3 regions of the Arthrobacter sp. R1-13 genome follow, and region 1 is predicted to be linked to each of the others. Evidence: riboswitches for the same ligand, from Rfam matches in the RefSeq annotation. Region 1 holds a riboswitch; each other region holds the start of a gene.
The links. A riboswitch is a leader RNA that binds a small molecule or an ion and turns the genes downstream of it on or off. The one in region 1 is predicted to bind S-adenosylmethionine.

Region 1 (3,269 bases):
GGCCATGGAGGCGGTGACAACTTTTTTGAGCCCTGAAGCTTTGATATCAGTTTCTTCTAAACGCCTTGCGGCGGAGTTTTCCGTACTCATGATGCGAACTCCTTCAGCGTCTACATCGACGCCACGTGGAACCATTCGAAGGCGGACGCTGGTGACCTGCACCACGAACCGCCGGATTCATCGAGTATGGCCTCACATCAGTGCAGGCTCAACGGCGAAAAGTGCAGACATGCTCTGCAAAAATGCAGAAACTGCGCGCTCGAGGCCTGCCTAGGGAAAGAAGCTCCTGCGCAGCTCTTCGCTGAGCTGCCCGATCTCCGTGAGGAAACCGTCATGGCCAATCGGTGCCTCAATGACGTGGACGGGAACGTCGCCCGGCAGCGCCTGGGCAAGCTCGCGGGACTGTGCAGGAAAGTACAGCCGGTCCGTGTCCACCGCCGCCACAAAGAACTCGGCGGTCGCGGCAGACAACGCGTCCTTGAGTGGGCCGCGCCCCCGGCAGACGTCGTGGCTCATGAGCGCCTCGGTGATGGCAATGTAGCTGTTGGCGTCAAAACGCTTTACCAGCTTGCTGCCCTGGTGGTCCAGATAACTTTCCACCTGGTACCGGCCACGCTCCCCCAACGACATTGCCTGCAGCGGGCTTTCGCCACGCTGGGCATCCCGGCTGAATCTCGTGTCCAGTTCAGCAGCTGAACGGTAGGTGATGTGGGCGATGCGTCGGGCAAGGGCGAGCCCTGCTTCGGGCTCGGGCCCACCGTAGTAGTCCCCGCCGTTGAAATTGACGTCCTGTCGGATGGCAAGAGTCTGAGCCTGGGCAAAAGCGATCTGCTCTGCGGTGCTGCGCGCGCCGATGGAGATCACTCCACAGCGCTGCACCCGTCCCGGATGGCTGACAGCCCACTCAAGGGCACGGGCACCGCCGAGGGAGCCGCCCAGCACGGCATACCAGCTGCCGATGCCCAAGGCGTCAGCAAGGCGCGCTTCCGCCGCCGTCGTATCCCGCAGCGTCACCAGCGGGAAGCGTGAGCCCCATGGACGCCCATCGGGTGCCGCCGTCGAGGGTCCCGTGGACCCGTAACAGCCACCGAGGATGTTGATGGAGACGACGAAGAACTTGTCGGTGTCAACGGGGGCTCCCGGACCCGCCAGCTGTTCCCACCAGCCTTCCTCCTCGCTCTCACCGCGGGTAACATGCGTGCTCCCGGTAAGGGCATGCTGGATCAGGACAGCGTTGGAGCCATCACTGTTGAGGGTTCCCCAAGTTTCGTAGGCCAACGTGACGTCGGGAAGGTGGCCCCCGGCTTCGAGTTTGAGGCCGCCGATGGTGAGGAACCGGACAGTCCCGTCCGGAACGCTCTTCGGATGCGCAACGGGTTCCGTTGCAGGCAGTTCGGTTCCGGGCAGTTGGATTCCAGGTACGCCGGTGCGGTTGACGGCAATCGTCATAAGAGGACCTTTTCTACGCGCTTGCCTGCCATCAGCTGACTGACAGGCCAGGTCTTCACCCGGGGCACCCCACCGCGGAAGGAGGGTTGCCGGCCAGCAAGCCGGGGCTGTCGCTGGCACTCATGACCTTTTCAAAGTCTACGGAGAACGGTGCCGTAATAGCGAAGATTGTGACAGCAATATGACTCAGGAGGACAAAGGGCGACGACGACGCGCGATAGTAGCGCAGTTAGGTGACCCTAAGCTGAGAGGCCCATCACAAAGTGCCAAGATGAAGGCTATGCGCATGGATCACGTCTCTTACGCCTGTGAAAACGATGGCCTCGCGGCCACTACCGAACGAATTTCGTCCGCCTTGGGCGTCGAAGCTGTGAAAGGCGGGGTACATCCCCGCTTTGGAACCCGGAACATGATCATCCCGCTCGCCGGGCACAAATACCTTGAAGTCGTGGAGGTCCTTGACCACCCGGCATCAGATAAAGCACCCTTCGGACAGGCCGTCCGGGCCCGCTCGGCGGCTGGCGGGGGCTGGATGGGCTGGTGCGTCGAAGTAGACGACCTGGCGCCGTTCGAGGAGCGGCTTGGCCGTGCGGCCGTCAATGGAAACCGTAAATTCCCGGACGGACGCGAACTCGTTTGGAAGCAAATAGGCATCCTGGGACTCATCGCCGATCCCCAGGTTCCCTACATGCTCAAGTGGGAAGGTGACCCGTCATTGCACCCGTCCAACGCGTACCCAAGCAGCGTCAAGATGTCCAGCCTCACCATTGCCGGATCAGCCGAGCGGGTCACCGAATGGCTGGGTGAGCCCGTGGAGAGGCCTCTTGAAGACGTCGCCGTAAACTGGCTCGCACCGCACGGAACGCCGGGGATTCTGTCCGTCACGTTCGAAACCCCCATCGGAGCAGTCACCATCTGATCCAGCCACTGTTGGGAGGCTACCTCGTTCTTTGGAGAGAGCTCCCCCATATCCACGGGCAAAGTCTGCCCACAATACTTCGGCCGCCAACAGCGGGTGCCAATGACGTCACTTGCTGATGGTGGCCGAATTCCTTTACGCCCTTACCCCAGCCCGATTGCCTTGCCAAAGAGACTGAAGCCCACGAAGGCCACTATGTCCAGCAGGGCGTGGGCAATCACGAGGGGCATTACCCTGCGCGTCCGGGTGTAAAGCCATGCGAACACAGCTCCCATCACCGCGTTGCCGATGAAGGGGCCAAAGCCCTGGTACAGGTGGTAGCTTCCACGGAGCACTGCGCTGGTGAAGATGGCCAGCGGCACGCTCCAGCCGAACTTCCCGAGCCGGTTGAGCAGATACCCCACCACGATGACTTCCTCGACGATCCCGTGCCGGATGGCAGAGAGAATCAGAACCGGGACGGTCCACCAGTAGTCGTCAAGGGCGCTCGGGATGATGGCGGTGGTGATGCCCAGCTGCCTGCCAACGGCATAGAGCGCAAGCGAGGGGATGCCGATCAAGGCGGCGAGTCCCACCCCTTGCAGCAGGTCCTTCCCCGGCCGGGCCAGGTCGAAGCCCAGCTTGCCGAACGCGGACTGTCCCCGAAGGCCTGCGGGCCGTTGTTCCGTGAGGAAGTAGAAGACCAGGAGCACCGGCACCAGGGCAAAGGCAATGTCCAGCAATTGGTAGGTCAGGTCGAAGTATTCCCGCGTACTTTGGGAACGGTTGAGGGTGGACGTGCCCTGGGCCAGCGGCGCCTGGCTCATCTTGTCCAGCAGCTGCACACCTGAGTAAACGGCGGACTGGCCCAGGGAGAGGCCCAGGACAATCAACACTTCAATCCGCAGACGACGGCGGGATG
Region 2 (3,269 bases), 1.5 Mb from region 1:
ACCGCCATCTGGACTTTCCGGTCATTATCAGCCGCACCGCTGACTCAGCGGCTTCAGGCATCGATGCCCGCTCGGATGACGGGCTGTCAGCCCGTCTGGACCGTGAAGCAGTCGCGCAGCTGCGCCATCACCTTGACGGCAAAGTCACCGTCATGCTCGGCCACTCGGGCGTTGGCAAGTCCACCATGGTGAATGCCCTCACCGGCGCTGAACGGGCCACCGGAGGGGTCAATGCCGTGACAGGCCGCGGCCGCCACACGTCGTCGTCGGCCCTTGCCTTGAAAGTGACCGGCGCTCCCACGGGAAGCTGGATCATCGACACACCCGGAATCCGCTCCTTCGGCCTGGCCCACGTGGATCCGGACAGGATCCTGCACTCCTTCCCGGACCTTGAGCCTGGGACCGAGGCTTGTGAGCGCGGCTGCAAGCACGACGCCACAGCAGTTAACTGCGGAGTGGATGCCTGGGTGGCCGAAGGCCATGCCGGAGCATCCGGTGCCGCACGGCTCGCTTCGCTCCGGCGCCTCCTCGGCACAGATCCCCGCATGGAAGCACAGGAAACAAAGGAACTCGGCAGCGTCTCCTAAAGGCACGCTGGGGTCATATTGGCAGCGTTGCTGCACCGCTTCCGGGCCTGAAGGCCGCCGAGACGGTAGTTTGGAACAATGACCCAACCCGCTTCGAGCTACAACGATGACCTGCGCCTCGCCCACGTCCTGGCTGACTCCGTGGACGACCAGACCATGAGCCGCTTTAAGGCGCTTGACCTTCAGATCGAAACGAAGCCTGATCTGACACCGGTTACAGACGCTGACAAGGCTGCCGAGGAATCCATTCGCGGGCAGCTGTCGCGCTCGCGCCCCCGCGACGCGGTCCTCGGTGAGGAGTTCGGAAGCTCAGGGCACGGTTCCCGTCGCTGGATCATCGATCCCATCGACGGAACAAAGAACTTCGTTCGGGGCGTGCCGGTCTGGGCCACCCTCATCGCGCTCGTAGATGAAGGCGAACCCGTAGTTGGCCTGGTCAGTGCGCCGGCTCTGGGCAAACGCTGGTGGGCAGCCAAAGGCGCGGGGGCATACATGGGCCGATCCCTGGCTGCGGCCACCAGACTGCGTGTCTCAAACGTCTCGGAGCTTTCCGACGCTTCGTTGTCCTACTCCAGCCTGGGTGGCTGGAAGGAACGCGGGAACCTCGATGAGTTTCTGGGATTGACTGAGGAGGTCTGGAGGACAAGGGCTTACGGGGATTTCTGGTCCTATTGCCTGGTTGCCGAGGGTGCAGTGGATATAGCCTGCGAGCCCGAACTGAATCTTTACGACATGGCGGCGCTGGTTCCCATTGTGACCGAAGCGGGCGGGCGGTTCACCTCATTGGAGGGCGACGACGGTCCCTTCGGAGGCAATGCCCTCGCTACCAACTCGATCCTCCACTCAGAGGTGCTCAAGCGGCTCAACCCAAATCTGGACGACCTCTTATAGTAGACCGGCTGACGAATTATCGACTGCGGAACATCCAGCTAAGGGTGTTCCGCCGTCGTTTTGTTCGGTCAAACGGTTGTTTGTCCACCTGCCGTAACAATCGGCTTAACATTTGGATCGACTTTTTTATGGCTGACTGAATGTCTTAAGCTCGATATCAGGTCACGAGTGCCAGCGCTAAACCCCGGTTTGCTGGCCGGCAACCCTCCATTCGCGGTGGGGTGCCCCGGGTGACGACCAGGCCGGTCCGGAACGGACCCGGCAAGCGCGGATCCCGGCTGAGGGGTCCTGTTCGAGTGAGGTCCCGTTGACTACTGCCATTTACTCCCCCGACGCCGCTGCTGCTGACGCTTCTTTTAGCGAACAGCACGTTGCCCTCTCTGTTTCCCGTCGCCCGCTTGCAGCCGTCACCGGGGCGGAAATCCAGGCGCCGCTCATCCAGGGCGGACACATCCGCTACGCCAACCTCGACTACGGCGCGTCGGCACCAGCGCTCTCCGTTGTCTCGGCCTACCTGAACGAGATCCTGCCCTATTACGCGAGTGTCCACCGCGGCGCGGGTTACGCCTCACAGATCAGCACCTCCGTTTACGAGAACTCGCGCAACATTGTTCGCGACTTCGTAGGCGGCCGCTCCGATGATTCCGTGATTTTCACGCGCAACACCACTGATTCGCTGAATCTCCTGGCCGGGTGCCTCCCCGCAGCAGGCGGACAGCACATTGGTGAAGTGCTGTATCTCGACATCGAACACCACGCCAACCTGCTTCCGTGGCAGGGAGTCCCGCACCGCAGCGTCGTGGCAGAGGAGACCCTCGCCGGAACCATCGCCAATCTCCGCGCAGAGCTGGAACAGGGCGACATCAGCCTGCTTGCGGTCACCGGAGCCTCAAACGTCACCGGTGAAATCCTGCCCATTCGCGAACTGGCCGCATTGGCGCACCAATTCGGCGCCCGGATCGTCGTTGACGCGGCCCAGCTTGCTCCGCACCGCCGCATCAACATTGCAGCGGACGACGTCGATTACCTCGCCTTTTCGGGTCACAAGCTCTACGCTCCATTCGGTTCCGGCGTCCTGGTGGGCCGCCCTGACTGGCTCGACGCCGGCACACCCCACCTTGCAGGCGGCGGCGCGGTCCGCGAAGCCAGGCTGGACAGCGTCAGCTGGACGACTGGCCCGGCACGCCATGAGGGCGGCTCCCCCAACGTTCTGGGCGCTGCGACCCTTGCCCGGGCCACCCAGGTCATTGCCGCCCTGGACCAGGACCTGTGGCACGCCCACGAGTCGGCCATCCGTTCCTTCCTCGTCGAAGGGCTGCAGAAGATCGAAGGCGTCACCGTTCACCAGATCTTCAGTGACACCGATTCCGCCACAGACACGATCGGCGTCGTGAATTTCTCGGTAGAGGGCTACGACGCGGGCCTGGTGGCCGCATACTTGTCAGCGGAGCACGGCGTGGGGCTCCGCGACGGCCGTTTCTGCGCCCATCCGCTCCTGAAGCGGCTGGGCCTGCCCTCAGGATCGTTGCGGGCAAGCTTCGGCTTGGGCTCCCGCCTCGAGGACGCCCAGCGGCTGCTTGCGGGCATCGAGGAGCTGCGCCGTACGGGTCTTGGCTGGGACTACGTAGTCGACGCCGGACGCTGGGTGCCGGCAAATGACACCCGCACCTACCCTGAATGGGCACCAAACACCCCGGGAACCGCCGGAGCGGCGCCCTGCATTGAAGACTGACCCGCGCTGAAGAGGTAAGTTCAGGGGGTAACCAACAGCCGGCCGGAGGAGAGTACGCG
Region 3 (3,269 bases), 1.8 Mb from region 1:
ATTGGAGGGTGATTCAAAGAAAACGGCGGTGGTGGGCACGGACAATGCCTCACGCCACTGCTCCAGGTCCGGGCCGTCGACGAAGACAGTCTCTACGCCCCAGCGCGGCAGGATCTCGTTGAGGATCACAAAGCAGGAACCAAACAGCGAGCGGGCCGCCACCACCCTGTCACCTGCAGCCAGGAGCGCGCCGAGCGCTGTGAAGACTGCGGACATGCCGGACGCCGTCGCAAAGCATGCTTCGGTTCCTTCCAACAGCCGCAGGCGTTCCTGGAAGGTTGCCACGGACGGATTGCCGTAGCGCGAGTAGACGAAGCGTTCGTCCTCACCAGTGAAGGCGCGCTCGGCTGCAGCCGCAGACTCGTAGACGAAGCCGGAATTGAGGAAAACCGGCTCAGCAGTCTCCTGGAAGTTGGTACGGTCGAGCCCGCCGCGAACAGCCTGGGTGTCAGGGCTCCAGCCAGCGGCGTCAGGGTTGAAGGTCACTTAGTTCTTTCCAAGGTTGGTGGGAAGGCCGCGGTTCTTCCAGCCGTTGACGATGCGCTCGCCGTAGCGGTCGGGCTCGCCTTCGAACCCTTCCAGGATGTTGTACGAGGTGTAGCCCGCTTGCGTGGCGGCGATGGCTGCCGAGATGGAGCGCTGGCCGGAGCGACAAAGGAAAACGAGCTCGACGCCGGCATCTTCCGGGGCCTGCTGCTTGAGTTGGTCGATGAAATCCGGGTTCGGCACTCCGCCGGGGAAGGACCAGGAAATGAACAGAGGATCGTTCTCCGTCGCTTTGGTCTCGGGGATGCCGATGTGGGCCCATTCGCCCTCGGTGCGGACGTCCACAAGGATGGCACCGGCTTCGAGTTTGGCCCAGGCGTCTTCAGGTGTGAGGTCTCCTGCATAGCTCATGCGTGCCCCTCAAATGCGTCTTGGGCGTCGTCGTCAGCGGTTTCGTCGGCTTCAAGACGGTCAACAGCGGTGGCAACTGCGGCATCGGCGCTGGCTATGGCCGTGGGGAGCACGAGTGCTTGCGCCACGATGACGTTGATGCCGTTGTAGGTGGCGGCCGGGCTTCCGTGCAGCACGTAGCCCTCGCCCAGGGCAGTGGAGATCCGCTCGCAGAAGCTGCGGTCATCCGGGCCGGTAATCAGCCGGTAGGTCAGTTTTTCTTCCGAAGCGGCAGCTTGGGCGCTGGGGGCCGGAATGGTTTGGGCAGGTGCGTCAGACACGAGGGTCTCCTTCTCTCACGCTTGCAGCTCGATGGGGTCGAATGCCGAGTATTCACCTGAGGCACCCCGCCGTGGGAGGAGGGTTGCCGACCGGCAAGTCAGGGCTTGGCGCCGGTTCTCATTACTCCTCAAAAAAGTAACACTTACGACGGCAGCCTGCACCGCCGTCGTCGTCATGTTCCGTAACGGGTGGACATGTCCACCACTGCCGTTTTGGATCCCAGGAAATTTCGGCGTAGACGCAAGGGGTTGACCGGGGTCGGCTGCAAAGAGTTGATAAGCATACTTGCCATAGGGATAGTAAGCATGCTTATGGTAGAGCGTTGGATGGTATGCGCTGAGGGTTCTGCCCATGGCAGCAAGAATCGCAACCAGGAGGAGGGCTGGACGGATGATTCGGAATCAGGACGCCAATACCTGGAGCACGCATCAGCTGCTGTCTATGGCGGCACGGCTCGTCGAACGACGGCAGGACCGTGCGCTGGCAGCCTTAGGGCTTACCCACGCGGCAGTCATAGCTCTCCAGTGCCTCGACGGCGGCCCACTGAATCAGGAAAGGCTGGCAGCTCAAATCAAAGTGCAGAGCCAAAGCCTGGGCAAAGTGCTGGCGCGGCTTGAAGCGAGCGGCCTGGTAACACGCTCCCGCAGCCCTGTGGACCGCCGCAGCATAGATGTAGCCATTACCGAAGCCGGACGCAGGGCGCTGGACGCCGCGCGGCAGGCCGAACGGGACGCCCTTCCTCCTGGCATTTCGCGCCGCCGGTCCCTTCACGATGAACTGGCCCGTGTCATTGATTTTTTTCCGGACCGGCCGGGCCCGATTCCGGACATACGGACTGGACCCCAGGCCTTAGCGGAAGTACGCCGCGAGCCCCTAGCGAAGACCCATCAAGAGCCGGTCTCCGAGGACTCCAAGGAGCAGGACGAGCCGCCACAAGGTCCTTCCTGACGACACTTCTCCGTCGCCGGACCCTGCCTTGGACAGGCCCTATTCAGTCCCCGCGAAAAGCTCGCTGAGTTCCGCCGTGAGTTGTTTGCGGAGCGCCGGGGTCCCGATTTCCTTGCCGTCAATGTGGTTGACCGGCGCCAGGAGGCGGATGCTGGAAATCAGCCAGACGGCGTCGGCATCCAGCAGGTCCTGCGGTTCCAGCGGGCCATAGCCCAGCTCCCAGCCCGCAGTCTTGGCGGCCGTGAAAAGCGCGCCCTGGGAAGTGCCCGGGAGGATCCCGCTGTCCAGTTGGGGCGTGACAAGCCGCTTGACTGTGCGACTGACGCCGCCGTCGTCGTCGATCGTTTGAATCTGGGCGAGCAGCACGGTGGAGGTGGGACCCTCCAAGACCCGGCCGTCAGCTGATGTAAAGATGACGTCGTCGGCGCCCTGCCTGTGGGCGTACCGCAGGGCTGCCATATTGACGGCGTAGGACAGGGTCTTTGCTCCGAGGAGCAGCCATGGGGCACGCTCACCCGCTTCGCTGTCATAGCCCCGATCCAGCAGGATAACGTCCACGCCGGTTTCACGCTGACGACGGCCGGTGGCGGGCACTGGTGACACCTGGACCCAGCAGGTGGGACCGGACGAGCCTTCGACGCCACGTGTTACCAGGAGCTTCACCACTGCTTCCTCTTCCACCGGTTCAACGGCAGGATGCTTCGCGCGGTACTCCGTCAATGCCGTCGCGATGGCCAACCGCCACGTATCCTGGCCCGGGATGTGAAGGTCCAGGAGCCCGGCGGAGCTCTCCAGCCGGTTCAGGTGCGCCTGCAGCTTCCGGGGATGTCCCGCTACAGCGAGGAGGGACTCGAAGACGCCATCGCCGCGGGTGGCTCCCTGGTCCGTAGCCATCAGTTGCGGCTGTGAGGCGTCCGCAATCCGGCCGCTGGGGAACTCGGGATCAAGGAACACCAGCACCGTGGCGGGAGCAGCAGAAGTCATGCCTCCAGCTTAGTGGGGGCTGCTGCGGGATAGGCTGTGGACATTGCCCGCTCTGGAACAGGTCCGGCGGGCTGTGGACTATGGGGGTTCATTTTGCTGTGGCCGTTTCCGTTGGCTGG

Region 2: it holds a riboswitch for S-adenosylmethionine, as region 1 does, so the genes downstream of both, M1D88_RS13780 (aminotransferase class V-fold PLP-dependent enzyme) here and metX (homoserine O-acetyltransferase MetX) in region 1, are expected to answer to the same signal.
Region 3: it holds a riboswitch for S-adenosylmethionine, as region 1 does, so the genes downstream of both, M1D88_RS19315 (DUF1737 domain-containing protein) here and metX (homoserine O-acetyltransferase MetX) in region 1, are expected to answer to the same signal.

What each region holds. Positions count from the first base shown of each region.
Region 1 is NZ_CP096420.1:1,452,640-1,455,908, reverse strand. Features, by position in the region: gene M1D88_RS06595 (MFS transporter) at 1-90, opposite strand, end outside; gene metX (homoserine O-acetyltransferase MetX) at 271-1,449, opposite strand; SAM riboswitch class IV at 1,462-1,577, opposite strand; gene M1D88_RS06585 (VOC family protein) at 1,730-2,368, shown strand; gene M1D88_RS06580 (CPBP family intramembrane glutamic endopeptidase) at 2,512-3,269, opposite strand, start outside.
Region 2 is NZ_CP096420.1:2,973,997-2,977,265, forward strand. Features, by position in the region: gene rsgA (ribosome small subunit-dependent GTPase A) at 1-587, shown strand, start outside; gene hisN (histidinol-phosphatase) at 666-1,478, shown strand; SAM riboswitch class IV at 1,639-1,752, shown strand; gene M1D88_RS13780 (aminotransferase class V-fold PLP-dependent enzyme) at 1,786-3,210, shown strand; gene M1D88_RS13785 (class I SAM-dependent methyltransferase) at 3,269-3,269, shown strand, end outside.
Region 3 is NZ_CP096420.1:4,156,129-4,159,397, reverse strand. Features, by position in the region: gene M1D88_RS19325 (O-succinylhomoserine sulfhydrylase) at 1-486, opposite strand, end outside; gene M1D88_RS19320 (rhodanese-like domain-containing protein) at 487-897, opposite strand; gene M1D88_RS19315 (DUF1737 domain-containing protein) at 894-1,217, opposite strand; SAM riboswitch class IV at 1,230-1,343, opposite strand; gene M1D88_RS19310 (MarR family winged helix-turn-helix transcriptional regulator) at 1,609-2,166, shown strand; gene M1D88_RS19305 (aminodeoxychorismate lyase) at 2,206-3,150, opposite strand; gene cls (cardiolipin synthase) at 3,244-3,269, shown strand, end outside.